Regions from separate parts of the Streptomyces monticola genome, predicted to be linked through region 1. Evidence: riboswitches for the same ligand, from Rfam matches in the RefSeq annotation. Region 1 holds a riboswitch; each other region holds the start of a gene.
What was found. Region 1 has a riboswitch for cobalamin ahead of ACFQVC_RS20920 (cobalamin biosynthesis protein). Riboswitches for the same ligand answer to the same signal wherever they lie in the genome.
Positions count from the first base shown of each region.

Region 1 (9,770 bases):
TGAGCGCGTCGAGGACGCCCACCGCCGACGCGGGGGTGTCGAGTCCGACGGCGTTGCCGACGCGCGAGTGCTTCGTCGGGTACGCGGTGAAGACGAGCGCGAGCCGCTTGTCGGCGTTGGGTTTGTGCCTCAACCGGGCGTGCCGCACGGCGATTCCGGCGACGCGCGCGGCCCGCTCCGGGTCGGCCTTGTAGACGGGTACGTCGTCGGGGCCCTGCTCCTTGAACGAGAACGGCACCGTGATCAGGCGGCCGTCGAATTCGGGGATCGCCACCTGCATCGCGGCGTCCATGGGGGAGAGTGCGGCGTCGGAGTCGTCCCAGGCGGCGCGCGAGGAGGTCAGGCAAAGGCCTTGCAGGACCGGGATGTTCAGCTCGGCGAGCGCGCCGATGTCCCAGGCCTCCTCGTCACCGCCGGCCGAGGCCTCCGACGCGTGGGCGCCGCCCGCCGCGAGGACGGTGGCGACCAGGGCGTCGGCCTGCCCGATCAGTTCGTACAGGGCGGGGTCGGCGCCGCGCAGCGAACCGCAGTACACGGGAAGGGCGTTGGCGCCGCGCGCCTCGATGGCGTCGCAGAGGGTGTCGACGAAGGCGGTGTTCCCGGACAGCTCGTGCGCCCGGTAGAAGAGCACGCCGACGGTGGGCCGCCCGGCGACCGGGGTGTGGCCGCCGTGCAGCCCGAACTCCGGCATCTTCTGCGGCTCGGCGAAGCCATGGCCGGTCAGGAGGACGGTGTCGGACAGGAACCTCGCCAGCTCGACGAGGTTCCCGGGCCCGCCCTCGACGAGATAGCGCAGGGCCTCGGCCACGACACCCGCGGGCACGGACGACTCGGCCATCAACTCGGCGTCGGGCACGCTCTCCCCGCCGAGCAGCACGGTCGGGATGCCGGACGCCTTGAGCGCGGCGAGCCCGTCCTCCCAGGCGCGCTTGCCGCCGAGGAGACGTACGACGGCGATGTCGGCGCCCTCGATGAGCCCGGGCAGCTCCTCGGTGACATGGACCCGGGTCGGGTTGCCGATCCGGTACGGAGCACCGGAGGCCCGCGCGGCGAGCAGATCGGTGTCGGCGGTGGACAGAAGGAGAACGGTCATGAGGGTGCCCCCGGAGCAATGAACGGGAGACCGGACGGCGCGCCGGTCTCGATGAGGCGCAGCAGCGCATCCGTGTCCGCGTGTTCTTCGATCAGATCGCCGAGCCGGTCGAGCTGCTCTTCGCGCAGCGCGCCGAACGACGTGTCGGGGGCGGGCACGAACCGCCGTCCCGCGGCCCGCGCCACCTCCCGCAGAAACGCCCGCCGGAAGCCGTCGGACTCCAGCGAGCCATGCCAGTGGGTGCCCCACACGGCGCCGACGCGACAGCCGTCGAGGAAGGCCTCGCCGCCGGTCACCCGGGCCACTCCGTGGTGGATCTCGTAGCCCTCGACGGGCTCGCCGAGTGCCTCGCCCACCGGCCGGGCGAGGGTCTTCTCGCTCTCGAACCGGACCCGCACGGGCAGCAGGCCGAGCCCGTCGACGGCCCCGGCGCGCGACTCGACATCGTCCTCGATGTGTTCGCCGAGCACCTGGAAGCCGCCGCAGATCCCCAGCACCGGCCGCCCTTCGGCGGCCCGGCGTGCCAGGGCGTCCGCGAGGCCGCGCTCGCGCAGCCACTCAAGTGCCTTGACGGTGCCGCGTGTTCCGGGCACCACGACCAGGTCGGCGTCGACGATTTCCTCGGCCCGGTCCACGAACCGCACGACGACACCCGGCTCGGCGGCCAGGGCGTCGACATCGGTGAAGTTGGACATCAGCGGTACGGCGCACACGGCGACGCGCAGCACGTCGTCCCCGACGGGCGGTGCGACGACGGACTCGCGTACGGCCCCGCGCAAGGACACCCGGAGCCCGTCCTCCTCGTCGATGCCGAGCCCGTGCGCGAACGGCAGGACGCCGTACGTACGCCGCCCGGTGAGCCGCTCCAGCATGTCGAGCCCGGGTTCGAGCAGCGACACGTCGCCGCGGAACTTGTTCACCAAGTACCCGGCGACCAGGGCCTGGTCGTCCGCGCTCAGCAGTGCCGTCGTACCGAAGAACGAGGCGAAGACCCCGCCCCGGTCGATGTCCCCGACGACCACGACGGGGAAGCGGGCGGCGCGGGCGACGCCCATGTTCACGATGTCGGTACGCCGCAGATTGATCTCGGCGGGACTGCCCGCTCCCTCACAGATCACCGCGTCATACGTGCCCCGAAGCTGCTCCAGACAGTCCACGACGGTGCCGAGGAGCGATTCCTGGCGCCCTCCGTGGTAGCCGCGTGCGCTCATCTCGCCCACCGGTCTGCCCATCAGGACGACCTGGCTGCTGCGGTCGCTGCCGGGCTTGAGCAGCACCGGGTTCATCAGCGCGGTCGGCTCGATCTGTGCGGCCTGCGCCTGCATGGCCTGCGCACGGCCGATCTCGGCGCCTTCGCGTGTCACGAAGGAGTTCAGCGACATGTTCTGCGCCTTGAAGGGCGCGACGGCGACGCCCTTGCGGGCCAGCCACCGGCAGATCCCGGCGGTGACGACGCTCTTCCCGGCGTCGGATGTGGTCCCGGCGACCAGTAGTCCACCGCTCATGAGGTACGCCTCTTCTTCTGTACGAGGATGCGCGCGGCCGCACACACGGTGAGCGCCGCCCAACTCACGCGCCGTGAAAGCCGCACGGCCCGCTCGATGTCACGGACTTCGGCCCGGCGCCCCGCGGAGTTGAGCACCGGCCGGTGCTCGACGCGCCCGCCGTACGACAGGGTCCCGCCGAGCCGTACCCCGAGCGCGCCCGCGAAGGACGCCTCCACCGGGCCCGCGTTGGGGCTCGGATGCCGCTCAGCGTCCGCGCGCCAGGCCCGCACGGCCCCGCGCCGGTCCCGGCCCGCCGCCACCGCGAGCGCCGCCGTCAGACGTGCCCCCGGCCATCCGGCCACGTCGTCGAGCCGCGCCGAAGCCCAGCCGTAGCGGCGGTACTTGGCCGACTTGTGACCGACCATCGCGTCGAGCGTGTTCACGGCCCGGAACCCGACGAGCCCCGGCACTCCGCCCACCGCGCCCCACACCAGGGCGCCGACCACGGCGTCGGAGGTGTTCTCGGCGACGGATTCGACGACGGCGCGCGCGATGCCGTCCGCGTCGAGGGCGGCGGGGTCGCGTCCGCACAGATGCGGCAGCCGCTCACGCGCCACGTCGATGTCCCCGGCGGCGAGCGCACCGCCGATGGCGCGCGCCTCACGGCCGAGCGAAGTACCGCCCACCACGGCCCAGGTGGCGGCGGCGGTCAGCGCGAGTGAGGCGGCGGGGGAGCGGCGTACGGCGGCGCCGGCGAGCGCGGCGGCGCCCACGGCGGAGCCCACGCACACGGTGGTGTGCAGCGCGCCCCACCCGCGGTGGTCGCGCCAGAGGACTCGCTCAACGGCACCCGCGGCCCGGCCGAACGCGGCGACCGGGTGCCCGCGACGGGGGTCGCCGAGCAGGAGGTCGCCGAGGAGCCCGGCGGCGGCGCCGTACGTGAAGACACGGTCGGCACGCACGGGTTCAGCCGGCCGTCACGCCTCGAAGGGGCGGGGCACAGCAGGTACTGCACGTACGGGCAGCACTGGGCGTACTGGATGTTCTGGACGTACGGGACGACGTACTGGAGACAGCCGAACGGCAGCCGTGCATGGCGATGTTGTCCTCACTCAGGGTCCGCGCCCTGGTTCGACGGATACGGCGGCGAGAGTTCCTGGCTCACGGGGTTCGGGTGAACCCCGGTGACAGTGGCGGGACCGCGCCGGATTCGCACCGGCTTCCTCTCCATGTCGCCGTATGGGCTCCGGAAGTCCACCACGCCCGCGAACGCCCGTCAACTCAGGTTTGACCTGCGGCGGAAGAGTGTGCGGAGCCCCACAGCGAACCGGTCCGCGGCGCACGGAAAACCGCCCCGCGGCGACCTCGGGTGGAGGCCGCCGCGGGGCGGTTCGCGGATCCGACCGGTACGGGTACCGGCGATGGTGCCGTCAGGCGACGATCAGGAAGATCCCGTACGCCACGGCCGCCGCGCACAGCGCGAAGCAGGCGTAGGCGCCGGTGCGGGCGAGCGGCGCGGAGCCGCCCTGCGCCGTGGCCGCCTCCTGCTTGGAGAGGCCGGCGATGCCGAGGGTGAACAGTCCCACCAGGGCGACCGTCGCCACGAGGCTGACGCCGAAGACGGAGCCGAGCGCCGCCCAGTCGATGTCGATCATGCGTGTTCCTTAACTCGGACCGTGAGCCGGGCTCAGACGGTCGCACCGGCGGGCCGCGCGGGGTCCGCGACGGCGCCCGACGAGGCGTGGACGGTGGTCTTGCGGACGTCGTCCGCCTCTTCGGCCACGGCGGTCGTGGCGGCCGGCGGCGGTGTGACCGCGGCGATGGCGGTGGTGACGACGCCCGCGGGCTCGGCCGGCACGCCGGCGCTGTCCGTGTCGTCGGCGACCACATTGGTGTGGTCGACCACCTGGCGGCGGGAGATGAACCAGATCGCGGCGCAGGAGGCGACGAGGAAGACGGCGACGGCCGCGATGCCCCAGTCGCCCTGGCGGGCCACGAACTCGGCGCCCGCGGCGACCAGTCCGGCGGCCGGCAGGGTCAGGCCCCAGGCGATGAACATCCGGGTCGCGGTCGACCAGCGCACCACACCGCCCTTGCGGCCGAGGCCCGCGCCCATGACGGCGCCGGAGCAGGAGTGCGTGGTGGAGAGCGAGAAGCCCAGGTTGGAGGAGGCCAGGATGACCGCGGCGGCCGAGGTCTGGGCGGCGAAGCCCTGCTGCGGCTGCAGGTCGGTGAGGCCCTTGCCCATGGTGCGGATGATGCGCCAGCCGCCGAGGTAGGTACCGAGGGCGATGGCGAGTCCGGCGGAGACGATGACCCAGACCGGCGGGTTGGAGCCGGGCGCGAGCGCGCCACCGGCGACCAGGGCCAGGGTGATGATGCCCATCGTCTTCTGCGCGTCATTGGTGCCGTGCGCGAGGGACACGAGACCGGCGGAGGCGATCTGCCCGGAGCGGTAGCCCTTGGCGCTGGACTTCTCACCGGCGTTCTTGCCGAGCTTGTACGCCAGCTTCGCGGCCAGGAGCGCGGCGATACCGGCGACGAGCGGGGCGGCTATCGCGGGGATCAGGACCTTGGTCACGACGACACCGCCGTTGACCCCGCTGATCCCGATGGAGGCGATGGTGGCGCCGATCAGACCGCCCATGAGGGCGTGCGACGAGCTGGAGGGCAGTCCCACCAGCCAGGTGAGGAGGTTCCAGAGAATGGCACCCACCAGGGCCGCGAAGATCACTTCGGGCTGGATGCCGTCTTCTCTGACCAGCCCGCTGGAGATCGTCTTGGCGACTTCCACGGAGAGGAACGCGCCGACGAGGTTGAGCACGGCGGACATGGCCACCGCCGTCTTGGGCTTGAGAGCGCCGGTCGAGATGGTCGTCGCCATCGCGTTGGCGGTGTCGTGGAAACCGTTCGTAAAGTCGAACACGAGAGCTGTCACGATCACGATCGCGAGCAGCAGCGTGATGTGTTCCATTTACCCAGGCAATCGTTCGACGTCAGTGGCACGTGGAACGTAGGCAACCTGGGTGAACGGAAAGTGAACTGAGGCAGGCGGTGGGGTGTCCCGCGGCGGGGGTCCTTGCGCCGATCCCTCTATGGAGCGCTTCAGCCGTCCCGCCGGCCCTCGGAAGAGACCCTCATCACTCTGCCCGCGGGCGGCGGCACCCTGGCAGGATCGCCGCATGGCAGAAGCAGAAGAGGCCTGGGCCGACCTCGTCGCGACGGCCCGCAGAACCGCCGCCGCAGGACTGGTCGTCGGCACCTCGGGCAATGTCTCGGTACGCGTGGGAGACCGGATCCTCATCACCCCGAGCGGCGTCCCGTACGACCGCCTCACCCCCGCCGACACCGTCGCGGTCGACCTGGACGGCCGGCAGGTCGCCGGGACCCTGAAACCCACCAGCGAACTGCCCCTGCACCTGGCGGTCTACCGCACGACCGGCGCGGCGGCCGTGGTCCACACCCACGCGCTGCACGCCACCGCCGTCTCCACCCTGGTCGAGGAACTGCCGCCGGTCCACTACATGACCGCGATCCTGGGCGGCCCCGTCCGCGTCGCCCCCTATGCCCTCTACGGCACGGACGAGCTGGCCGAGAACATGCTGCACGCCCTGCGCGACCGCACCGGCTGCCTGCTGCAGAACCACGGCGCCGTCACCTACGGCGACGCTCTCGACCAGGCCTACGACCGCACGGCCCAACTGGAGTGGATGTGCCGCCTCTGGCTGACCGCCCACTCCGTGCCAGGACGCGCACCGTCCCTCCTGGCTCCCGAGCAGCTGCGGGCGGCGGCGGAGCAGCTCAGCGGTTACGGACAGAAAGGCTGAGGCGGAACGGCTGAAACAGAAGGGCTGAGACGGAGAGGCCGACCGTGAGGGCCGGACGGAAGGCCGCCCGGAAAGGCTGAACAGAGCGGGGAATCACGGCGCGGACCCGGGTACTCGTGCCGCACTCCGACTGGCCCACCGGGCCGACCCCGTCGAAACTGGAGCGCATGCGCCCCGCATCAGCCGCAGCCGCGGCACTCACCGCCGTACTCGGCGCCGGTGCCGCCGCCGTCGCCGCCGGCCGCTACGCCAGCGACGTCGCGCTCAAGGCGCCCCCGGGCCGTCCCCTGCCCACGGACCCGCGCCTGACGGTGCACGCCAACGGCGGCGACCGGGTCACCCTCACCCGGGCGCTGGCCGCCCTGCGCCCCGGCACCTACGGCCTCACCGGCGACGGCTGCCACGCGATCGTCGGCCCGGTCCTGGACGGCACGGCCCCCGCGGCCGACACCGTCGTACGCCGGCTCGTCGGCGTCACCCACGGCAGCCTCGACCCCGGCGCCCGGGTCTGGCTGACCCCGCAGGTGCACATCGGCAACCCGCGCGACGCCCTGGGCCTGGACCACGCGGACGTCGACATCCCGGGGGAGCTGGGCGGCCTGCCCGCCTGGTTCGTGCCGGCCCGCAGGAACACCTGGGTGATCGCGGTGCACGGCCTCGGCACCACCCGGGAGCACCCCATGGTGGTGATGGACTTCCTGCACCGCCAGCAGCTCCCCGTCCTGTCCCTGGCCTACCGCGGCGACCTGGGCGCCCCGCGTTCCCCCGACGGCCTGCGGCACCTGGGCGAGACGGAGTGGCGCGACCTGGACGCGGCGATCCGGTACGCGGTGCGCTACGGCGCGGAGCACGTCGTCCTGTACGGCTGGTCGACCGGCGCCTCGATGGCCCTGCACGCGGCCGCCCACTCGGGGCTCCGCGACCGGATCAGCGGTCTGGTCCTCGACTCGCCGGTGCTCGACTGGGAAGCCACCCTGCGCGCCCTCGCCTCGGCCCGCCACACCCCGTCGGCGCTCCTCCCGCTGGCGGTCAGGGCCGCCCAGGGGCGTACGGGACTGCGCGGTGACCGCGTCGTCGAAGCCGCCGACACGGCGACGCTGCGGGTGCCGACCCTCCTGATCCACGGCCCGGACGACACCCTCGCCCCCTGGGCCCGCTCCCGCGAACTGGCCGCCCGCCGCCCCGATCTGGTCAGCCTGCACACGGTCGTGGACGCGCCCCACGCGGCGATGTGGAACGCGGACCCGACGGCGTACGAAGAGACGCTCCGGCGCTTTCTGACCCCTTTGATGTGAACGGCGGGGAAACCCTGGCGCAAGGGGCGCGGTACCCCTGATGTGAAGGGCGGACGGACCCCGACCGACCCATTCCGTTTGGGCTTTCGAGCCCCGAGCGGGAAGACTGCCCTCGTGACGTCCCGTACCCCGCGCGACTCCAGGCTCCGACTCGTCCGTCCCCGCACGCTCGCCACCGCCCCACGGGCCGTGACCGAGCGGCGCACACGGCGTCCCGCGCCGCGCCCGCCGGAGGGCACTCCGGCGCCCGCGGTGCTCGCCGGCATGGCGCGTACCGGGCTCGCCGGGGCCGCCAGGATCGCCCGCTGGGCCGATGCCGCGCCGGGCCGCGGTGCGGGGCTGCGCCCCGGCTGCGGCGGCACGCTCTCCGCCGAGGCGGCCGAACGCGCCGCGGCCGACCTCCGGTTGACGCCCAAGGAGGCGCACGCCGCCTGGGACGCCGCACGCCTCGCGGGCCTCGTCGAGGTGCACGGCAGCGCCGCACGCGCCGGCTGGCGCCTGCGCGCCTGGGACCGCGACGACTCCGCCGTGCTGCGCGGCTGGGTCGCCCTGTTCGACGCCTGGTCCCTCGTGCACCAGGCGCCGGCCGACCTCGCCCCGGCCGCGGTGGCCGAAGTCATCGAGGCGATGCCCCAGTTGCTGTCCCTGCTGCAGCTCTCCGACGGGCCCGTGCCCGTGTCGCAGCTCCTCGACCTGCTGCAGCAGCGCGTCATCGAACTGCGCGACGAGCGCTGCGAGATCCCGTTCGGGCCGCGGCCCGAGCCCGTGCCCGAGACGGACACCCCGCTGCCGCCGCTCCTCGACTGGGCCCTTCGCTCCCTCGCCGCCGTCGGCGCACTGACCCTGACAGATGATCAGGCGACGCTCACGCCGCTCGGCAGCTGGGCGGTCTGGGTCAAGCTCGAGCAGATCATCGTGGCCGCGCAGAGCCCCGCGGGGAATATCGAGCACTCCGCCGAGGAGATGCTGCGCGGCTGTGCCCGGCTCCGTCCGAACGCGGCCCGCGCCGAGTACCGCGCCTGGCTCGCGGCCCGCCCGGTGGGCAGCGCCGTCACCGAACTCCTGGGCGCGGCGCGCGGCGACGACTCGCTCCTGCGCGGCCTCGCCTTCGAGGCGCTGCGGGTCGTGGGCGCCCCCGCCGAGCCGGATGTGCGGGCGGCCGTCGACGAGACATGCCTGCGGCCGTACGCCCTGATGTGGCTCGCCGAGCAGGAGGGCGTGGACCCGGAGGACGTGCACACGGTGCTGACCCGGCAGGAGTCGACCTGGCTGTGGGTGGACACCGCCGCGGCCGTCGCCGACCACGGCGAGGCCGAACTCCTCGTCCGCCACCTGGAGTCGGCGGTACAGCCCACGGTGCCCTCGCTGCTGCAGGAAGTACGGGCGGTGGGGCACCCGCGCACCGTTCAGGTCCTGGTCGCCCTCGCCGCCGCCCACCCCGACCCGGCACTCGCCAAGGCGGTACGGCGTGCGGCCTTCCAGGTGCACACGGGCGGCGCCTGATCGCGGCCGGTCCGGCTGCCCCCCGGCTGCCCGGCCTACTCCTGCGCGCCCGGCGCGTACGACCCGAAGCTCCACACGTTGCCCTCGGTGTCGCGCGCCATGTAGTCGCGCGCGCCGTAGTCCTGGTCCGTCGGCGGGACGAGGATGTCCGCGCCGTGCGCGGCGGCCTGCCGGTGGTGGGCGTCCACGTCGTCCACGCGCACATAGACCCCGACAGGACCCGAGCGCTCCATGGCCTCGGCGAAGACTCCGCCGCGGCCCTTGGAGCCGAGCATCACCACGCCGTTGCCGTAGGACAGTTCGGCGTGCTCGACCACCCCGCTCTCGCTCTCGTACACGGCCGACTCGGTGAAGCCGAAGGCCTCCGTCAGCTGCCGGATCGCGGCCTTGGCGTCCGTGTACAGCAGTGTCGGACAGATGCTGGGTGTCGCTGTCATGCGGTCCAACTCCCAAGTCAGCGGAAGGTGTTGCACTGGGCCATGTCGCCCGAACGGAACCCCTGGTAGAACCACTGCTGGCGCTGCTGCGCGGAGCCGTGGGTCCAGGACTCCGGGGTGACCCTGCC
Region 1 covers NZ_JBHTCF010000008.1:286,459-296,228, forward strand. Annotated here, with positions in the region: gene cobN (cobaltochelatase subunit CobN) at 1-1,093, opposite strand, end outside; gene ACFQVC_RS20915 (cobyric acid synthase) at 1,090-2,598, opposite strand; gene ACFQVC_RS20920 (cobalamin biosynthesis protein) at 2,595-3,542, opposite strand; cobalamin riboswitch at 3,709-3,854, opposite strand; gene ACFQVC_RS20925 (hypothetical protein) at 4,011-4,232, opposite strand; gene ACFQVC_RS20930 (inorganic phosphate transporter) at 4,268-5,554, opposite strand; gene ACFQVC_RS20935 (class II aldolase/adducin family protein) at 5,763-6,407, shown strand; gene ACFQVC_RS20940 (alpha/beta hydrolase) at 6,575-7,702, shown strand; gene ACFQVC_RS20945 (hypothetical protein) at 7,817-9,205, shown strand; gene ACFQVC_RS20950 (VOC family protein) at 9,241-9,642, opposite strand; gene ypfJ (KPN_02809 family neutral zinc metallopeptidase) at 9,660-9,770, opposite strand, start outside.

Region 2 (9,770 bases), on a different contig from region 1:
CCGGACGGGTTGTCGCATCAAGCCCGTCCGGCGGTCGGGGACACCTACGGCGAGGTGCCTATGCCCACAGCTGCCCGTGCAGGGCCGCCACCGCTTCCTCCGTCGAGGACGCCGTGTAGATCCCCGTCGACAGGTACTTCCAGCCGCCGTCGGCCACGACGAACACCACATCGGCCGGCTCACCCGCGCGGAGCGCCTTGCGGGCGACGCCGATCGCGGCGTGCAGGGCCGCTCCGGTGGAGACGCCCGCGAAGATGCCCTCCTGCTGCAGGAGTTCACGGGTGCGGGTCACCGCGTCCACGGAGCCGACCGAGAACCGGGTGGTGAGCACCGACTCGTCGTAGAGCTCGGGGACGAAGCCCTCGTCGAGGTTGCGCAGGCCGTACACCAGGTCGTCGTAGCGCGGCTCGGCGGCCACGATCTTGATGTCCGGCTTCTGCTCACGCAGATAGCGGCCGACCCCCATGAGCGTGCCCGTGGTGCCGAGGCCCGCCACGAAGTGGGTGACCGAGGGCAGGTCGGCGAGGATCTCGGGGCCGGTCGTGGCGTAGTGGGCGCCCGCGTTGTCCGGGTTGCCGTACTGGTAGAGCATCACCCAGTCCGGGTGCTCGGCGGAGAGCTCCTTGGCGACGCGTACCGCCGTGTTGGAGCCACCGGCCGCCGGGGAGGAGATGATCTCCGCTCCCCACATGGCGAGCAGTTCGCGCCGCTCGGACGAGGTGTTCTCGGGCATCACACAGACGATGCGGTAGCCCTTGAGCCTTGCCGCCATCGCGAGCGAGATGCCCGTGTTGCCGCTGGTCGGTTCGAGGATGGTGCAGCCGGGCGTCAACCGGCCGTCCTTCTCGGCCTGTTCGATCATATGGAGCGCGGGGCGGTCCTTGACCGAGCCGGTCGGGTTGCGGTCCTCCAGCTTCGCCCAGATCCGGACGTCCTCGGCCGGCGAGAGCCTCGGCAGGCGGACGAGCGGGGTGTTCCCGACCGCGGCCAGCGGGGAGTCGTACCGCATATCAGGCCATGCCCGCCCGTCGCCCGGCCGCCACCCCGACAGGACGCGGCTCCGTCACGGCCGCACCTCCCGCGACGGCCGGGAGGATCGTGATGCTGTCGCCGTCGTTGAGCTTGGTGGTGATGCCGTCGAGGAAGCGGACGTCCTCGTCGTTCAGATAGACGTTCACGAAGCGGCGCAGTTCGCCGCCGTCCACCAGGCGGTCCTGGATGCCCGAGTGGCGGGACTCGAGGTCGTTGAACAGCTCGGCGAGGGTGTCGCCGCTGCCCTGGACGGCCTTCTCGCCGTCGGTGTACTGGCGGAGGATGGTGGGGATGCGGACCTCGATGGCCATGGCTGTGGGCTCCTGTCGAAGGAAGTCAGGTGGGTGGGCGCGCGGCAGCCCGCGCAGAGCGTGGTGGTACGCGTGGGAACGCCGTGGCCCGCGGGCGCCCGGCGGCAGGGTCAGCGTGGACAGATGGCGCTGTTGAGCCTGCACAGGTCGACGTGAAGGCGCGCCACGAGCAGCATGCCCGGCGTCTTGTCGTTCACGTCGTGAGAAACCATGCGGTCATCGTATCGATTCCCGGTCCGGCTCCTGGAATGTGATCTCGCATACTGGACGACTTTCGTTCGTCACGCGGACAGTCACACGGACAACGGGGCCGCGGGAAGGTAGGTGACCGTCGGAGCGCCGGTGCCCGGATGCACGCTGACCTCGGCACTCACGCCGTAGACGGAGGCGAGCAGCTCGGGCGTGAGGACCTCATCCGGTGTGCCGAACGCCACGACGCGGCCCTCGTCCAGGACATACAGGCGGTCGCAGTAGTACGCCGCGAGGTTCAGATCGTGCAGGGCCAGGAGGTTGGTGGTGCCCAGGGTGCGGATGAGGCCCAGGATCTCCAGCTGGTAGCGGATGTCCAGGTGGTTGGTGGGTTCGTCGAGCACCAGGAGGCGCGGCTGCTGCACCAACGCCCGTGCCATCAGGACCCGTTGGCGCTCGCCCCCGGAGAGCCGGGGGAAGGGGCGCCGGGTCAGGTCCCCGGCGCCGAGCCGGTCGAGCGCCTCCTGGACGAGCCGTTCGTCGGCCGCCGTGTCCGCCTCCCAGAACCGCTTGTGCGGGGAGCGGCCCATGGCGACCACTTCGGCGACGGTCAGGTCGAAGCCCGCGTGCCCGTCCTGCGGGACGGTCGCGATCCGGCGGGCACGGTCCTTGACGGAGAGCTCGCCGAGGTCGTCGCCGTCCAGGAGGACACGGCCCGACGCGGGGGTGAGCGTGCCGTAGACGCATCTCAACAGGGTCGTCTTGCCGCTGCCGTTGGGGCCGACCAGACCGACCGTCTCCCCCTCGGCGGCCCGCAGCGTGACCGCGTCGACGAGCCGGCGGCCGCTGATCTCGTACGAGAGTTCCTCGGTGCGCAGCATCAGGCTTCGGCCCCTTCGGCGGTACGTCCACGGTGCAGCAGCCACAGGAAGAACGGGCCGCCGGTGAGCGCCGTGAGCACGCCCACGGGTATGTCCTGCGGCGCCGCCACCGTGCGCGCCGCGAGATCCGCCGCGACCAGGAAGAACGCCCCGGCGAGCGCGGCGGCGGGCAGCAGTCTGCGGTGTCCGGCGCCCACGGCCATACGGACCGCGTGCGGCACCATCAGGCCGACGAAGCCGATGGCCCCGCTGTACGCCACGAGGACGCCGGTGAGCAGTGAGGCGAGGACGAAGACGGCGGCGCGGAAGCGCGCGGTGTCCAGGCCGAGCACGGTCGCACCCTCCTCCCCCACGAGCAGCAGGTCGAGCGGCCTGGCCAGGGCGAGCAGGAGCGCGGTGCCCGCGACGAGCACGGCGGCGGGCAGGGCGAGCATGTCCCAGCGGGCGCTGCCGAGGCCGCCGAGCGTCCAGTACAGGACTTCCTTGAGGTGGTCGGCGCGGGCCGAGACGACCAGGAACAGGCTGGTCAGGGCGGAGAGGATATAGGCGACCGCGACGCCCGCGAGGATCAGGCGGCCGGTGGTGAAGCCGCCGCGGCCGCTTCTGGCCAGGATGTAGACGAGCGCGAGCGAGCCCATCGCGCCCACGAAGGCCGCGATCGGCACGGACACGGTCGTCGCCACTCCGGCCAGGCCCAGGCTCCCGCCGAGCACGATCACGGCGACCGCGCCGGCGGAGGCACCGGAGGAGACACCGAGCAGGAACGGATCGGCGAGCGGATTGCGCACCAGCGCCTGCAGCACGGCCCCGATGACGGCGAGCCCGGCACCCACGCAGGCGCCGAGCAGGACCCTGGGCAGCCGGACGTCGAGGACGATCGTGCGGTACGGCGACGGCTCCGCGTTCCCGGTGAGCGCGGCCATGACATCGGCGGCCGGGATACGTACGGAGCCGAGGGCGAGCCCCGCGAGCGCCGCCACCGCGAGGGCGGCGCCCAGCACGACGAGGGTCACGGGGGTGCGGGTCACTGCCGGTCGGCGGGTGCGGGGCACCGGGGCCGGGCGGGTGCGGGTCACCGGAAGGAGTCCGGGTGCAGCTGCTTGGCCAGCTTCTCCACCGCCGCCGGTGCCCGTACGCCGAGGACCGCGTCCGACAGCGGCAGCACGGCGAAGCGCCGGTGCTTGATGGCCGGGACGTCGGCGAGGGCCGGGTCGTCCAGGAGGCGCTTCTTCTTCTGGGCGACCGAGGTACCGCCGTAGTCGTAGATCACGACGACATCCGGGGCCCGCTCGACGACCTTCTCCCAAGAGGCGTCGGCGAAGGGCTTGTTCAGGTCGGCGAAGACATTGCGGCCGCCGGCGCGCTCGATGATCTCGTTGCCGATGCCCTTGCCGCCGGCGGTGAAGGCGGTCTTGTCGCCGCTGTCGTAGACGAAGACCGAGAGCGGCTTCGCGCCCTTCAACCGGGCCGTGGTGTCCGCGACTTCGCGCTCGGCGCCCTCGACCCACTTCTGCGCGCGCCCGCGTACGCCGAAGGTGGCGCCGACCTCGCGGACCTCCCGGTGGACGTCCTTCATCGTGGAGGGTCCCGAGGTGCAGCTCTCGATGTTGAGGCGGGTCTCGATGCCGGACTTCTGCAGGGACGCGCGGGCGCGGCCGTCCGTCGCGGCGAAGGCGCTGGCGTATCCGCCGTAGACGAAGTCGGGGTTCGCGGCCAGGAGCTTCTCGTACGAGGGGTACTCGTCGGCGAGCACCGGCAGGGACTTGTAGTCCGCCGCGTACTCGGGGAGTACCCGGTCGTCGAGGTAGGCGGTGCCCGCCATCCGGTCGCGCAGGCCGAGTTCGAGCATGACCTCGGTGGCGTGCTGGTTGAGGGTGACCGCGCGTTTCGGGGGCGCCTTGAAGGTGGTCTTCACGCCGCAGTTGGTCACCGTGTACGGAAAGCCCGCGGCGGGCTCGCCCCCGGATTGCGCGGTGTTCGCGGCGCCGGACGAGCAGGCGGCGAGCGGGGCGAGCAGGGCGGCCGTGGCTATGAGGGCACGGGTGCGCGCGGGCCAGGTCACTGAGGACACAACTGGGGCCTCTCCGGGGGATTTCCGCGTCCCCTGGTCGGTGGGAGAGGGCGGCAGGTCAGTTCCTGACTTCCAGGCCGTGCCTGGTCACAGTGGCGGGACCGTCCCGGGTTCGCACCGGGTTCCTGGCTCCTGCCGCCTCAAAGGTCAGCGCTCAGTATGCCTGCACGACCTCGACCTCTTCCTCGGTGACCTCCCCCTCGACGATCCGGAAGGAGCGGAACTGGAACGGTCCGGCGTCGTCCGCGTCCGCCGTCGACACCAGGACGTAGTGGGCGCCCGGCTCGTTCGCGTACGAGATGTCCGTGCGCGACGGGTAGGCCTCGGTCGCGGTGTGCGAGTGATAGATGACCACGGGCTCCTCGTCCCGGTCGTCCATCTCGCGGTACAGCTTGAGCAGGTCGCCCGAGTCGAACTCGTAGAACGTGGGCGAGCGCGCGGCGTTCAGCATCGGGATGAAGCGCTCGGGACGGCCGGTGCCGACCGGGCCCGCGACCACGCCGCACGCCTCGTCGGGGTGGTCCTCGCGCGCGTGGGCGACGATCTGGTCGTGCAGGGCCTGGGTAATGGTCAGCATCTGATGAGAATAAGCAGATGGGCCGCGGATCTGAGATCCGCGGCCCATCTATTGAGACAGCAGCTGAGACGCCGGGTGCTCCGGACGCTTCGGTGCCGCCTCCTGCCTCAGCTCTTGGTGTCCTCCAGGGCCGGCGCCGCGGCCTGCTTGCGACGCTGCACGGCCAGATAGCCGACGGTCAGGATCAGAGCCCAGAGGGGGGCGAAGTACAGCGAGATCCGCGCTTCCTCGTCGACGCCCATGAGCACGATGGCCGCGGCGATGAAGGCGAGGGCGAACATGCTGGTGTAGGGGGCGCCGGGGGCCTTGAAGCTGGACTGCGGCAGCTCACCGCGGTCGGCCTTGCGGCGGTACTTGAGCTGGCTGATCAGGATCATGATCCAGGCCCACATACCGGAGATGGTGGCGAAGGAGACGACGTAGTCGAACGCCTCACCCGGGAACTCGTAGTTGATCCAGACGCCGAACAGCATCAGCGAGGCCGAGAAGCTCGTGCCGACGAGCGGCAGGCCGTTCTTGGTCAGCTTGGTGAAGAACTTCGGGCCCTGGCCGCTCAGCGCGAGGTCGCGCAGCATCCGGCCGGTGGAGTACATACCCGAGTTGCAGGAGGACAGGGCGGCGGTGAGGACCACGAAGTTCACGATCGCGGCACCGATACCGAGGCCCATCTTCTCGAAGGCGGCGACGAACGGGCTGACACCGGGCTGGAAGTGGGTCCACGGCACGACCGACAGAATCATGATCAGCGCACCGACGTAGAAGACGGCGATCCGCCACGGCACGGTGTTGATGGCCTTGGGCAGCACGGTCTTCGGGTCCTTGGACTCACCCGCGGTGACGCCGACGAGCTCGACGGCCATGAAGGCGAACATCACCAGGTGCAGGGTCATCAGGGAGTTGCCGACGCCGTGCGGGAAGAAGCCGCCCTCGCTCCACAGGAGCGACATGGAGGCGCTGTCGGCGGCGTCGGAGAAGCCGATGGTGAGGATGCCGGCACAGATGAGGATCATGCCGATGATCGCGGTGACCTTGATCATCGAGAACCAGAACTCCAGCTCGCCGAAGAGCTTCACGGAGATCAGGTTGGCGCCGAAGAGGACCACGGTGAAGATCAGCGCGAACACCCACTGCGGCTGATTGAGCCAGCCGTCGGCGTTCTTGGTCCAGAACTGCATGTACTCGGAGGCCGCGGTGACCTCGGTGATTCCGGTGACGACCCAGAAGAGCCAGTACGTCCAGCCGGTCACGAAGCCCGCGAACGGGCCGATGAACTCACGGGCGTACTCCGAGAAGGAGCCCGACACCGGGCGGTACATCAGGAGCTCGCCGAGCGCCCGCATGATGAAGAAGATGACCAGACCCGCGAGGGCGTACACGAGGATGAGGCTCGGGCCCGCCTTGGAAATGCCCTTGCCGGCGCCGAGGAACAGGCCGGTGCCGATGGCACCGCCGATCGCGATCATCTGGATCTGCCGGGCGCCGAGGCCGCGCTGGTACCCCTCGCCGGACGTGCCGCCGGCCACGGCCTCATTGCCGTCGTACTGCTTGTCGACCTGCGCTGAGGTCATGATGTGCGCCTTTCTCCATGCCGACCCGTGCCACTGTGGCCCGGATCGGGTCCCGACCCCCCGGATGTGGATGGAGCTTTTGCCTATCGACGTTCGGCCGACGGGGCGCCCTCGCGGTACATGGGTGGCGTCACGCGAGTGGTCGTGAAGATTTACCACGGCGCGGCGAACGCCCCTCGGGAAAAAATGTGGCACGGACCACAGGAAGAACCGGACAAAGGCCCCTTGCGACGGCAATAACGGCCGGATGGGTGACGGGATCGTTATCCGGATTTGAGAGTCCGTTGAGCGAACGCGCGAGGGCCCGCGCCCACCGGAACGGGTGGGCGCGGGCCCTCGGTCGCCCCGCCCTGCGCAGGGCGGGGCGGTCGGGCTGTCAGACCTTCGCCTTCTCCAGCGCGGCGTCCTCCGACTCCGGCTCCTGCTCGCCGTTCTTGCGGCGCTGGACGTACGCGAGGAACGAGTTCAGCTCCCGCTTGGCGATCGGGGCGAGGAGGTAGAGGCCGATGATGTTGAAGACGGCGAGGAGGAAGAGCACCGCGTCGGCCATGTCGATCAGCGTCTGCAGGGTCAGGAGCGCACCGGCGACCGAGAAGACGGTGTAGATCGCCTTGTACGTGACCTCGCTGGCGCGGCTGCGGCCGAAGAGGTACGTCCAGGCCTTGAGGCCGTAGTAACCCCAGGTCAGCACGGTCGAGATGGCGAAGAGCAGCACCGCGACGGTCAGGACGTACGAGAACCAGGGCAGCACGGTCCCGAAGGCGTCCGAGGTGACGGTGACGCCCTCGACCTGGCCGCTTCCGGCCTCCCAGCTGTCGGGGCTGGCGATGACGACGGTCAGCGTGGTCATGGTGCAGACGACGACGGTGTCGATGAACGGCTCGAGGAGCGCCACCAGACCCTCGCTCGCGGGGTGCTTGGCCTTGACCGCGGAGTGCGCGATCGGAGAGGAACCGAGACCGGCCTCGTTGGAGAACGCGGCCCGCTTGAAGCCGATGATCAGGGCACCGAGGACACCGCCCGCGACACCCTCGGGGTTGAAGGCACCCTCGACGATCGTGGCGATCGCGGACGGGACGGCGGTGACGTTGACGAGGATGACGACCAGGCAGGCCACGATGTAGAGGCCGGCCATGGCCGGGACCAGACGGCTGGTGACCGAGGCGATGGAGCGGATGCCGCCGAGCAGCACGATGCCGACCAGGGCCGCGATGATCAGGCCGAAGAAGAGCGCGCCCGCGGACGAGCCCATGGCGCCGCCCTCGCCGCCGGTGACGGAGACCAGCTGCGCGTAGCCCTGGTTGACCTGGAACAGGTTGCCGCCGAAGAGGCCGAAGAACAGGATCATCACGGAGGCGAGCACGGCGAGCACCTTGCCGAGCGCCTTGCCGCCGGAGCCGAAGCGCTCGGCGAGGCCCTTGGGCAGATAGTGCATCGGGCCGTCGGAGACACAGCCGTCCTCGTGCACCTGGCGGTACTTCACACCGAGGGTGACCTCGACGAACTTGGTGGCCATACCGAGCAGGCCGCACAGGGTCATCCAGAACGTGGCGCCCGCACCACCGATGGAGACGGCGACGGCGACACCGGCGATATTGCCGAGGCCCACGGTGCCGGAGACCGCGGCGGTCAGCGCCTGGAAGTGGTTGACCTCGCCGGCCGACCCCTTCTCGTCGCACTTCCCTCTCACCACGTCCACGGCGAGCTTGAACTTACGCAGCTGGATGGCTCCGAACCAGGCCGTGAAGACCAGGCCGGCGACCACCAACCAGGCGACGGTCAGGGGCAGTTCGGTGCCTGCGACGGGCACCGAATGGAAGACGACCTCGCCGGGCCAGGTGGCTACGGGCTCGACGTGCTCAGCTCACTGATCGCGTCGTCGATGGAGGTGGTGATGGAATCGAGTGACATGTGACTGCCTCGATGGCGCAGTGCTGCTGCACGGCTGGAGCGGCAGCAGGGCAGAAGTGCGGGCTGGAGCGAACGCCGTTGTCCGATCGGCGACTTGGGGCGTTCCTTGTCCGCGGACCCGGACAAGGTGGTGCCTCGGTCGTGCGCGCGCCGGGCATGCCTCGGGCATGCGCTGGACGCGTGTCGTTGCGTCGTGCGTTGCTGGCGATGCGCCAGGTCTCCACTGCGGCGAGGGGTGGCGCCGGAAATGGAGTTGACGATTCTCGCCATGTCTTTAACGCTGCTTTACGTGACGCAGGTCACCCGCAAAACAGCAAAAAGGCCCCCACCTGTCAGGAAGGGGCCCCGCTGTGACGGGATCGCATTCGGGCAGACGGCCGAGATTGCGTCCGGTAATCGGGCTCTCAGCCTCGGCGAACCGGGGTATATGCCGTCACATCCACCGCGTGACCGCGTGAGCGCGCTGCGCTCAGGCCATCAGCGTCTCGACGAGCGTCTCCTGCAGCCCGCCCAGCCACAGATACGCCATCACCATCGGCTTGCGCGGATCGCTGTCCGGCAGCTGATAAAGGAGGTCCGTGTCCTCCTCGTCGATGACGTCGAGGCGGGCGGCGATCGCGAGCCGCAGGTCGTTGAGGGAGCCGAGCCACTGCTTCGACTCGTCCACCGAGAGCTTGAGCACCGCGCCGCCGTCGCCGCCGGAGCTGAGCGCGTCCAGGGAGTGCACCACCACGAGGGCGCTCTCCCGCTTGCCGGCCCGCAGGTCGTTCTCCGTGAAGCGCCTGAACTCGGCCGAGTACTCCTTGAGTTGGTCGTCCGGGACCGCCTCGGGGTCGCCGTACGCGTCCGGGAAAAGGCGCTGCAGGACCGGGTCGGACGGCGGCTCGCTCGGGCCCTCGGCGAACAGCTCCGCGAGCGGGTCGGGGTCCGCTTCCGCGCCGCCGGGTCCCGGCCCGATCAGTTCGAGGAGCTGGACCGCGAGCGAGCGCAGGATGGAGATCTCGACCTCGTCGAGCGCCACGGCCGCGCCGCCGCCGGGGATCGGCTCGAAGTGCCCGGCCATCAGGTGCGGTCCTGGCTCAGGGTCGCCCACAGGCCGTAGCCGTGCATGGCCTGCACATCGCGCTCCATCTCCTCGCGGGTACCGCTGGAGACGATCGCGCGCCCCTTGTGATGGACGTCGAGCATCAGTTTGTGCGCCTTGTCCTTCGAGTAGCCGAAGTACGTCTG
Region 2 covers NZ_JBHTCF010000025.1:103,186-112,955, reverse strand. Annotated here, with positions in the region: gene ACFQVC_RS37470 (PLP-dependent cysteine synthase family protein) at 59-1,009, opposite strand; gene ACFQVC_RS37465 (MoaD/ThiS family protein) at 1,011-1,343, opposite strand; gene ACFQVC_RS37460 (putative leader peptide) at 1,454-1,555, opposite strand; gene ACFQVC_RS37455 (ABC transporter ATP-binding protein) at 1,637-2,413, opposite strand; gene ACFQVC_RS37450 (FecCD family ABC transporter permease) at 2,413-3,426, opposite strand; gene ACFQVC_RS37445 (ABC transporter substrate-binding protein) at 3,486-4,475, opposite strand; cobalamin riboswitch at 4,524-4,667, opposite strand; gene ACFQVC_RS37440 (M67 family metallopeptidase) at 4,639-5,061, opposite strand; gene ACFQVC_RS37435 (amino acid permease) at 5,169-6,629, opposite strand; partial or broken gene ACFQVC_RS37430 (alanine/glycine:cation symporter family protein) at 7,006-8,540, opposite strand; gene ACFQVC_RS37425 (DUF2017 domain-containing protein) at 9,010-9,603, opposite strand; gene clpS (ATP-dependent Clp protease adapter ClpS) at 9,603-9,770, opposite strand, start outside.
Region 2: another riboswitch for cobalamin. It lies ahead of ACFQVC_RS37445 (ABC transporter substrate-binding protein); the one in region 1 lies ahead of ACFQVC_RS20920 (cobalamin biosynthesis protein).

Region 3 (9,770 bases), on a different contig from region 1:
ATCCTCGCCCCCGCCGACGGTGAGGTACGGGTGCTGTGCGGACAGGGGCCCGCACCGGCCGGGGCGAGCATCGAGCACTACCGCTCCCTGGGCCTTGAACTCGTCCCCGGCACCGGCCCGCTGGCCGCCGCCGTACCGGGCGCCTTCGACGCGTGGATGCTGCTCCTGCGCGACCACGGCACCAAGCCGCTCGCCGAAGTGCTGCGGTACGCGATCGGATACGCCGAGGACGGGCACGCGCCCGTGGAGCGGGTCGGCGAGGCCGTCGAGACGGTGCGCGAACTCTTCGAGAACACACCCGAATGGGCCTCGTCCGCCGAGGTCTATCTGCCCGGCGGCAGCTCACCGCGGCCCGGCGAGCTGTTCCGCAACCCCGCGCTCGCCGCCACCTGGCGGCGGCTGCTCGCCGAAGCCGCGCACGACGACCGGGTGACGGAGATCGAGAACGCGCGCCGCGTCTGGAGCGCGGGATTCATCGCCGAGGCGCTGGTACGGCAGGCCGCGGTCCCCACTCTCGACACCAGCGGCCGGCGCCACACCGGCACCCTCACGGCGGCCGACCTCGCCGCGTACCGCGCCTCTTACGAGGCCCCGGCGACGTACGACTGGAACGGCTGGACGCTGTGCAAGGCCGGCGCCTGGAGCCAGGGCCCCGCCTTCCTGCAGCAACTGGCCCTGCTGCCGGACGAGTTGCCCGCCTACGGTTCCGCCGACTACGTCCATCTGCTGATCGAGGGCTGCAAACTGGCCATGGCCGACCGCGAGGCCTGGTACGGCGACACCGCCGACGTGCCGCTCACGGAGCTGCTCTCGGCCCCCTACAACGCCGAACGGCGGGCCCTCGTCGGCGCACATGCCTCGCACGAGCTGCGGCCCGGCAGCCCCGACGGGCGCACCCCGCTCCTCGCCTCCGCCGCGACGACCGTGGTCGACGGGGTGTACGCCATGGGCACCCCCGTCGCGGGCGCGGGCGAGCCGACCGTCGCCAAGAGCGGGGCCACCCGGGGCGACACCTGCCATCTCGACGTCGTCGACCGCTGGGGCAACATGGTCGCCGCCACGCCCAGCGGCGGCTGGCTGCAGTCCAACCCGGTCGTGCCCGAACTCGGCTTCCCGCTCGGCACCCGGCTGCAGATGGCCTGGCTGGAGCCCGGCCTCCCGGCCTCCCTGGCCCCCGGGCGGCGCCCCCGCACCACACTCACCCCGTCGCTCGCGCTGCGTGACGGCGTACCGGTGCTCGCTTTCGGGACCCCGGGCGGCGATCAGCAGGACCAGTGGCAGCTGCACTTCTTCCTCGCCGTCGCCCTGCGCGAGCGGGTCCGCGGCGGGCTCGACCTGCAGGGCGCCGTCGACGCCCCCAACTGGCACAACGACTCCTTCCCCAGCTCCTTCTTCCCGCGCGGCATACGGCCCGGCAGCGTCACCGTGGAGTCCCGCATCGGGGACGAGGTGATCGAGGCCCTGCGCGAGCGCGGACACGACGTCACGGTGGGTGAGCCCTGGTCGGAGGGGCGGCTGTGCGCGGTCGCCCGCGACCCCCGGACCGGAATCCTCTCGGCCGCGGCGAATCCCCGTGGGATGCAGGGGTACGCGGTGGGGCGTTGAGCCCGCCGGGACCGCCGCGTACCCAGCGTTCACGGGGGCTCTACCCGGCGGCCACCGCCCGGGTAGGGAATGTCAGAGCCGCGTGGTGTGATGGGACGCATGATCGAAGATCTCGAAGGTTTTCTCGAACACGGCCTCGGTGATGTGGAGGAAGCGGTCCGCAAGGCGGCCGCGGCCGAGGTCATGCCCCGTTTCCGGCAGCTCGCGGCCCACGAGATCGTCGAGAAGAACGGCCCGCACGACCTGGTGACCGTCGCCGACCGCCGCGCCGAGGAGCACCTCACGGCCGCGCTCACCGGGCTCCTGCCCGGCTCCGTCGTGGTGGGCGAGGAAGCGGTGCACGCCGATCCGGCGAGCTATGCCGCCCTGCGCGGCGACGCCCCGGTGTGGATCGTCGACCCGGTCGACGGCACCCGCCAGTTCGTCCACGGCGACCCCGGCTTCTGCACCCTCGTGGCGCTCGCCCGCGGCGGCGAGCTGCTCGCCTCGTGGACCTATGCCCCGGCGCTCGACGAGATGGCCGTGGCCGTGCGCGGCCGCGGTGCGCGCCTGGGCGGCAAGGAGCTGCGCTGCGGCGCACCCGAGCCAGGCCGGCCCATCGAAGTGGCCACGTCCCACCCGGACTTCACCACCCCCGACCAGAAGCGGGCCCTGCTCGGACTGCGCACGGACGGCGTGCACACGCGTCCCTGCGGCTCCGCAGGCCTGGAGTATCTGGCCATCGCCAAGGGCGAGCTGGATGCGATCGCCTTCTCCTGGGAGAACGCCTGGGATCATGCGGCCGGTCTGCTCCTCGTCGCCGAGGCCGGCGGCGACCACCGCACCGTCGCGGGCGAGCACTTCCGCATCGCGGGTGACAACGCACTGCCCTTCACCGCGGCCCGGGACACGGCCACGGTCGACCGGCTGGTGGCGCTCCTGTCGGGCGGAGCCTGATCCAGGGCGGCGCGCGTCGGTGCGTCGGGCGCCCCGCTCGTGGGGTGCTCCATCGAAGTCCCCGTCGGGTGCTCCATCGAAGTCCCCTCACCCGGGGCCGGGCTGTCAGTGGGCCCGCCTATCCTCTAGGTCAGTGGCCACCGACTGACAAAGGAGTCCGAAGGTGCCGTCGATGCTCGATGCCGTCGTCGTGGGAGCGGGACCCAATGGACTGACCGCTGCCGTGGAGCTCGCACGGCGCGGCTTCTCGGTGGCCGTCTTCGAGGCCAAGAGCACCGTGGGCGGGGGAGCGCGCACCGAAGAGCTGACCCTGCCCGGTTTCCGGCACGACCCGTGCTCCGCCGCGCACCCCCTGGGCATCGGCTCCCCGGCCTTCAAGGACCTGCCCCTCGGGCGGTACGGCCTGGAGTGGCTGCACGCCCCGCTCCCGATGGCGCACCCGTTCCCCGACGGCACCGCCGCGGTCCTGTCCCGGTCGGTCGCCGAGACGGCGCTGTCGTTCGGACCGCGAGACGCGGGCGCGTACCGCCGCCTGGTGGACCCCTTCATCGGCAAGTGGGACACCCTGGTCAGGGACTTCATGTCGCTGCCGTCGACCGCGCTGCCCCGCGACCCCGTCACCCTCGCCCGCTTCGGCCTCGCCGGGCTGCCCCCGTCGTCCTGGCTGATGGCCCAGCGGTTCCGGGACGAGCGGGCCAAGACCCTGTTCGCCGGGCTCGTCGCGCATGTCATGGCCCCGCTCGGCGGGCTCGCCACCGGTGCCGTCGGCATGGTCTTCGCGCTCGCCGCCCACGAGCACGGCTGGCCGGTGGCGCGCGGCGGCTCGCAGTCGATCTCCGACGCCCTGGCCGGGTATCTCAAGGACCTCGGCGGCGCCGTCCACACGGACTATGAGGTGAAGCGCCTCGACGACCTGCCGCCCGCCCGCGCCTATGTCTTCGACACCTCGCCCACGGCCCTGGCCAGAATCGCCGGCCTCGGCCGGGTCTACGACGGATATCGCTACGGCGCCGCGGCCTTCAAGGTCGACTACGCCCTGGACGGCCCCGTGCCCTGGACCGCGGAGGAGCCGCGGAGCGCGGGCACCGTCCAGGTCGGCGCCGACCGGCACGAGATCGGCGCGGCCCTGCACGCCGCGTCCCGCACCCGGCAGGCCCCGGACAGACCGTTCCTGATCACCACACAGCCCAGCGTCGCCGACCCGTCCCGCGCCCCCGAGGGCAAGCAGGTGTTCTGGGCGTACGGCCATGTGCCGAACGGCTGGGACGGCGACCTGACCGACGCCATCGAGCGCCAACTGGAGCGGTTCGCCCCCGGGTTCCGTGACCGTGTGCTCGCCCGCGCCGTCGCGGGCCCGCCCGAACTCGCCGCGCGCAACGCCAACTTCGTCGGCGGGGACATCGCCTGCGGCGCCGCTTCCGGACTGCAGCTCCTGCTGCGCCCGAAGCTCAGCCTGTTCCCGTACCGGACCCCGCACCCCGCGATCTTCCTCTGCTCACAGGCCACCCCGCCGGGCCCGGGCGTCCACGGAATGCCGGGTCACAACGCCGCGAAGGCGGTGTGGCGACGCCTGCGCACGATGGGCTGACGCTGCGGGCCGGTACGTCCTGCTCGGGGTGGCGCGACCGGGCTGAGCGTTCCGCGGGAAGTCGGGTATGGCATCTGCGGGTGCGTCGTGGCTTGTCGCTCCCCCAGCTACCGCTGGGGGTACCCCCAGCGCGGCGGAGCCGCATATCGACACCAGCCCCGCGCCCCTTCGGGGCACGGCAGCGCCACGCTTCCTTCCAGCGCGACTGCGCGACTGCGCGACAACGTGACCGCGCGAAGCCGCTGACGGCGGTCTGTCGCCCCGTCTCGGTGGGGCCGGCGGCCATGATGGGCGTATGAGTCCCACTCTCACCCTGGTCCAGGGCGACATCACGCAGGAGTCCGTCGACGCGATCGTCAACGCGGCCAACTCCTCGCTGCTCGGCGGCGGCGGGGTCGACGGGGCCATTCACCGGCGCGGCGGTCCCGAGATCCTCGCCGACTGCCGCAGGCTGCGCGCCGGGCACTACGGCAAGGGCCTGGCGACCGGACAGGCCGTGGCCACCACCGCGGGGCGGCTCGACGCACGGTGGGTGATCCACACCGTAGGGCCCAGGTACGCGCGCGACGAGGACCGTGCCGAGCTCCTCGCCTCCTGCTACCGCCAATCGCTGCGTGTCGCCGACGAGTTGGGCGCACGCACGGTCGCCTTCCCCGCCGTCTCCGCGGGGATCTACGGCTGGCCGATGGAGGACGCCGCCCGGATCGCCGTGGAGACGGTACGGAACACGGAGACGGCCGTCGAAGAGGTCAGGTTCGTGCTCTTCGACGACCGGGCCTACGCCGCGTTCGCCGCGCGCATCGCCTGACCTCCTCGGCTCAGCCGGTGCCGCCCGGGGCGCCGGGGCTCGTCGACGCCCCGGCCCCGGCCCCCGCCAGAGCAGCCAACTCATCGGGTGTGCGTGGGCCGTTGTCCGTGTCCGTGAGGAGGCCGTGGGTGCGCAGGAGGGTTGTGACGGCGATGCCCCACGGGAGGCGCAGGCCGGCCTGGGCCAGGAGGTCCGGGCGGGCCAGCATCGTGCTCACCGGCCCGGTGCGCACCCCGGCGGGGGTGAGCAGCGCCGCGTCGTCGGCCCAGCGCAGGGCGAGGTCCACGTCATGGGTGGCCATGACGACCGTGGTGCCGGACTCTCGGAGCCGCCCCAGGGTGTCGAGCAGACGTTCCTGGCCGTCGGGGTCGAGGCCCGCGGTCGGTTCGTCGAGGATCAGCACGCGCGGACGCATCGCGACGGCACCGGCGATCGCGGTCCGCTTGCGCTGGCCGTACGAGAGCAGATGGGTGGGCCGGTCGGCCAGGGCGCCGATGTCGAGCGCCGCGAGCGCCTCGTCGACCCGGGCGCGCACCTCCGGGACGGGCAGGCCCAGGTTCATCGGCCCGAACGACACGTCCTGCCCCACCGACGCGGCGAACAGCTGGTCGTCCGGGTCCTGCACGACGAGCTGGACGGTGGTGCGAAGCCGGGTCAGGCCCGCGCGGTCGTAGGACACCGGCCGTCCCGCGAGGGCAAGGCGGCCCGTGTCCGGGCGCAGTCCGCCGCTGAGCAGCCGCATGAGGGTGGTCTTGCCGCTGCCGTTGCGCCCGAGCAGCGCGAGCGCACGGCCCTCGGACACGGCGAAGTCCAGTCCGCTGAGGACGGTCGGCCCGTCCTCGTACGCGTAGGAGGCACCGCTCAGCGAGACCAGCGGATCACGTGGATCCCCGGGCCCCGGCCCCTGCGGTCCGGCAGGGCCGCCGGGTTCACTCCGCTCGCTCATGACAGTGGGAACCTTTCCAGTACGAGGGTGAGGGCCGTCAGCGCCACCAGGAGCCCCGCGCTCCCGGCCACGAAGCGCCGCGATATCCGGGCCTCGGGCACGAGCACGCGCAGGGTGCCGTCGTAGCCGCGTCCGGCGAGCCCCGACTGCAGGCGGCCGGCCCGGTCGAAGGCGCGCACGAACGCGGTGGCGCCGAGCCCGGCGAGTGAACGCCAGGCGGCGCCGCGGGAGGTGTGGCCGAGGCGCGCGGCCTGGGCCTGCCGGATCCGGCTCATGGAGTCCAGCAGCAGAAAGCTCATCCGGTACGTCACGAGCGCGACGTCCACGACCGCCGCCGGTACCCCCGCCTTCACCAGGCGTGGCAGCAGATCCGACATCGGTGTGGTGAAGGCGAACAGGAGGACCCCGAGTGAGGCGGCCGAGGTGCGCAGGAGCAGGCCCCCGGCGCGCGCGGGGCCGCCGTCGGCGAGCGTCACGAAGCCGTCGGGGCCGCCGAGTTGGACCAGCAGGGTCAGGGCCCCCGTGACGCAGAAGCCGAGCGGGACGCGGTAGGCGCGCCACAGTTTGCGCGCCGGCACCCCGGCCGGGCCGAGCAGCGCCGTGGCCGCGGCGACGAGCACCAGGGCCGCGCCCGGCCACGGCGGCAGGGAGATCGCGAGCACGGTGAGGCCGAGGCCGAGCACGGCCTTGTCCACGGGGTGGCGGCGGCGCCAGCGACTGCTGTGCGCCGCCGCGTCGATGGGCAGCACGCGGGCTCAGTCCCGACCGGGTCCGGCGGTGGAGCCCTCCGGTGTCGATGACCGCTGCGACTGCTCCGACCGCTCTGACTGCTCTGACTGTTGCGACAGCTCCGATTGCTGCGACCGCTCCGACTGCGCCGCGGCCGCCCGCTGTTCGCCCTGCCGGCGCCCCCTGCGCAGCCCGAAGTAGTACGCGAGCACACCCGCGCCGATCGCCGCCTGCAGGGCGAACAGCGCCGACTCGATCTCGCCGGACGGTGGTTCGTACAGGGGCGAGAACCAGGGCTTGTAGTCCGGCTCGATCTCGGTGATCGCCGCCTCGGCCTCACCGTCGGAGCCCGCGAACGGCTCCTTCTTGTGGTCGCCGAGCCCGAGCGCCAGCGGCAGCACGGCGAGGGCCGCGACGGCGAGGAGGAGCAGGGCGTTGATCTTGGCGTTGCGGCTCATCGGGTACCGACCTCCGGCTCCGTGTCCTGCGGCGCCCCCTGCTCGGCGGGACGCCCGTTCTGCTGCCCGTTCTGCTGCCCGGTCTGGTGCTCGCTCTGCTGTCCGGTCTGCTGCACGGTCCGCTGCCCGCTCTGCTGTCCGTTCTGCTTGCGCTGCAGCAGCACTCCGAGCCGGGTGAGTTCGCCCTTGCTCGACTGCACGAGCAGCCGCATCACCAGGACGGTGAGCAGCCCTTCGCTGATCGCGAGGGGGATCTGCGTGACGGCGAAGATGCCCCCGAACTTGCCCAGGGCGCCCAGGAATCCGCTGGCCGGATCCGGGAAGGCCAGGGCCAGCTGGACGCTGGTGACGCAGTACGTCGACAGGTCGGCGACGAACGCGCCGAAGAACACGGCGACCATCAGTGGTGCGCCGTACCGCTTCAGGAGCCGGTAGGCGCCGTATCCCGCCCAGGGCCCGACGATCGCCATGGAGAAGGCATTGGCGCCCAGGGTGGTGAGCCCGCCGTGGGCGAGCAGCAGCGCCTGGAAGAGCAGGGTGATGGTGCCGAGCACCGCCATGATCGGCGGCCGGAACAGGATGGCGCCGAGCCCCGTACCCGTCGGGTGCGAGCAACTGCCCGTCACCGAGGGCAGTTTCAGGGCCGACAGGACGAAAGTGAAGGCACCGGAGGCGCCGAGGAGCAGGGTGCTCTCCGGGTGCTCCCTGACCTCACGGGTGAGGGAGCGGACTCCGTGGACGACGAAAGGCGCGGACGCGACGCTCCAGGCGACGGCGTGCGCCGGCGGGAGGAAACCCTCGGCTATGTGCATGGTTCAGCGGACCCTCTCCAGCACCTCGTGGATGGACAACGCACCTTGGCCGGTCTCCTGGCTGACGGGTCGTACCGCCCGTACTCCGCCTTCCCGGATGCGTATGCACCCAGTGGCTGCCCGCAGAGGGCTGGAGCCGGACTTCCCGATTCACAGTGGCGAGGGCCGCACCGGCATCACACCGGTTTCCCGTACACCAAGGCGTGGCGACCTTATTGCGCGAGCGCGGCGCTGACAACTGCGGCCGCCCGGCCGTGGTGGTGCACACGTACCTGCACCACCACGGCGTACGCCCTGCTGAGAGGGGGCGGCGCCCGTTCCGGGACGCGTCCGGGGAACGGTCAGCGCCCGCCGGCGGGCAGCGTCAGCGCCCCGTGGCGGGCAGGGTGGAGCGGACCTCGTGGGCGGCGGCGACGAGGTTCTCCAGGGCGGCGCGCACCTCCGGCCAGCCGCGGGTCTTCAGGCCGCAGTCCGGGTTCACCCAGAGCCGCTCGGCCGGGATCGCCCCAAGGCCCTTGCGCAGCAGGGCGATCGCTTCCTGTGTGCCCGGCACGCGCGGCGAGTGGATGTCGTAGACGCCTGGCCCGACCTCGCGCGGGTAGCCGGCGCCGGCGAGTTCATCGGCGACCTGCATATGGGAGCGGGCGGCCTCCAGGCTGATGACATCGGCGTCGAGGTCGTCGATGGCCCGCAGGATGTCGCCGAACTCGGCGTAGCACATGTGGGTGTGGATCTGGGTGCCGGGGCTCGCGCCGCCGGTGGCGATGCGGAAGGCTTCCGTCGCCCAGGCGAGGTAGGCGGGGTGTCCCGCGGAGCGCAGCGGCAGCGTCTCGCGCAGCGCGGGCTCGTCCACCTGGATCACCGAACTCCCGGACACCTCAAGGTCGTTCACCTCGTCGCGGAGGGCGAGGGCGACCTGCCGCGCGGTGTCGGCGAGCGGCTGGTCGTCACGGACGAAGGACCAGGCGAGCATCGTGACCGGGCCGGTGAGCATGCCCTTGACCGGCCGTTCGGTGAGGGACTGGGCGTACGTGGTCCAGCGCACCGTCATCGGCTGCGGCCGTGCGATGTCGCCGGCCAGGATCGGCGGGCGGACATAGCGGGTGCCGTAGGACTGCACCCAGCCGTGCTGCGTCGCGAGATAGCCGGTGAGCTGCTCGGCGAAGTACTGCACCATGTCGTTGCGTTCGGGCTCGCCGTGCACGAGGACGTCGATGCCGGTCTTCTCCTGGAAGGCCACGACCTCGCGGATCTCGGCCTCGATGCGCTGTTCGTACGCGTCCGGGCCGAGGCGTCCCGCGCGCAGATCGGCGCGGGCGGTGCGCAGTTCGCCGGTCTGCGGGAAGGAGCCGATGGAGGTGGTCGGAAGCAGCGGCAGCCGCAGCCGCTCGCGCTGGGCGGCGGCCCGCTCGGGATAGGCCTGGGAGCGGCGCGTGTCGGCGTCGGTGACGGCCGCGGCGCGGGAGCGTACCGCCGGGTCATGGGTGAGGGGCGATCCGCTCCTCGATGCCAAGTCGGCGCGGTTGGCGGCGAGTTGGGCGGTGATGGTGTCGGTGCCCCGGGTCAGGCCACGGGCGAGTGTGGCGATCTCGGCGGTCTTCTGCCGGGCGAAGGCCAGCCAGCGGGCGATCTGCGGGTCGAGGCCCCTTTCGGCGGTGGCGTCCAGGGGGACGTGCAGGAGCGAGCACGAGGCGGCCACATCGACGCGGTCGGCCAGGCCGAGCAGGGTGCCGAGGGTGGCCAGGGACTTCTCCAGGTCGTTGATCCACACATTGCGGCCGTCGACGACCCCCGCGACCAGGCGCTTGCCCGGCAGCCCGCCGACGGCGGCCAGGTCGTCGACCTGAGCGGCGGCGGGCCCGGTGAAGTCGAGGGCGAGTCCCTCGAC
Region 3 covers NZ_JBHTCF010000001.1:814,877-824,646, forward strand. Annotated here, with positions in the region: gene ACFQVC_RS03310 (gamma-glutamyltransferase family protein) at 1-1,605, shown strand, start outside; gene ACFQVC_RS03315 (inositol monophosphatase family protein) at 1,705-2,541, shown strand; gene ACFQVC_RS03320 (phytoene desaturase family protein) at 2,714-4,129, shown strand; gene ACFQVC_RS03325 (O-acetyl-ADP-ribose deacetylase) at 4,425-4,937, shown strand; gene ACFQVC_RS03330 (energy-coupling factor ABC transporter ATP-binding protein) at 4,948-5,883, opposite strand; gene cbiQ (cobalt ECF transporter T component CbiQ) at 5,880-6,632, opposite strand; gene ACFQVC_RS03340 (energy-coupling factor ABC transporter substrate-binding protein) at 6,639-7,070, opposite strand; gene ACFQVC_RS03345 (energy-coupling factor ABC transporter permease) at 7,067-7,882, opposite strand; cobalamin riboswitch at 7,913-8,098, opposite strand; gene metE (5-methyltetrahydropteroyltriglutamate--homocysteine S-methyltransferase) at 8,247-9,770, opposite strand, start outside.
Region 3: another riboswitch for cobalamin. It lies ahead of ACFQVC_RS03345 (energy-coupling factor ABC transporter permease); the one in region 1 lies ahead of ACFQVC_RS20920 (cobalamin biosynthesis protein).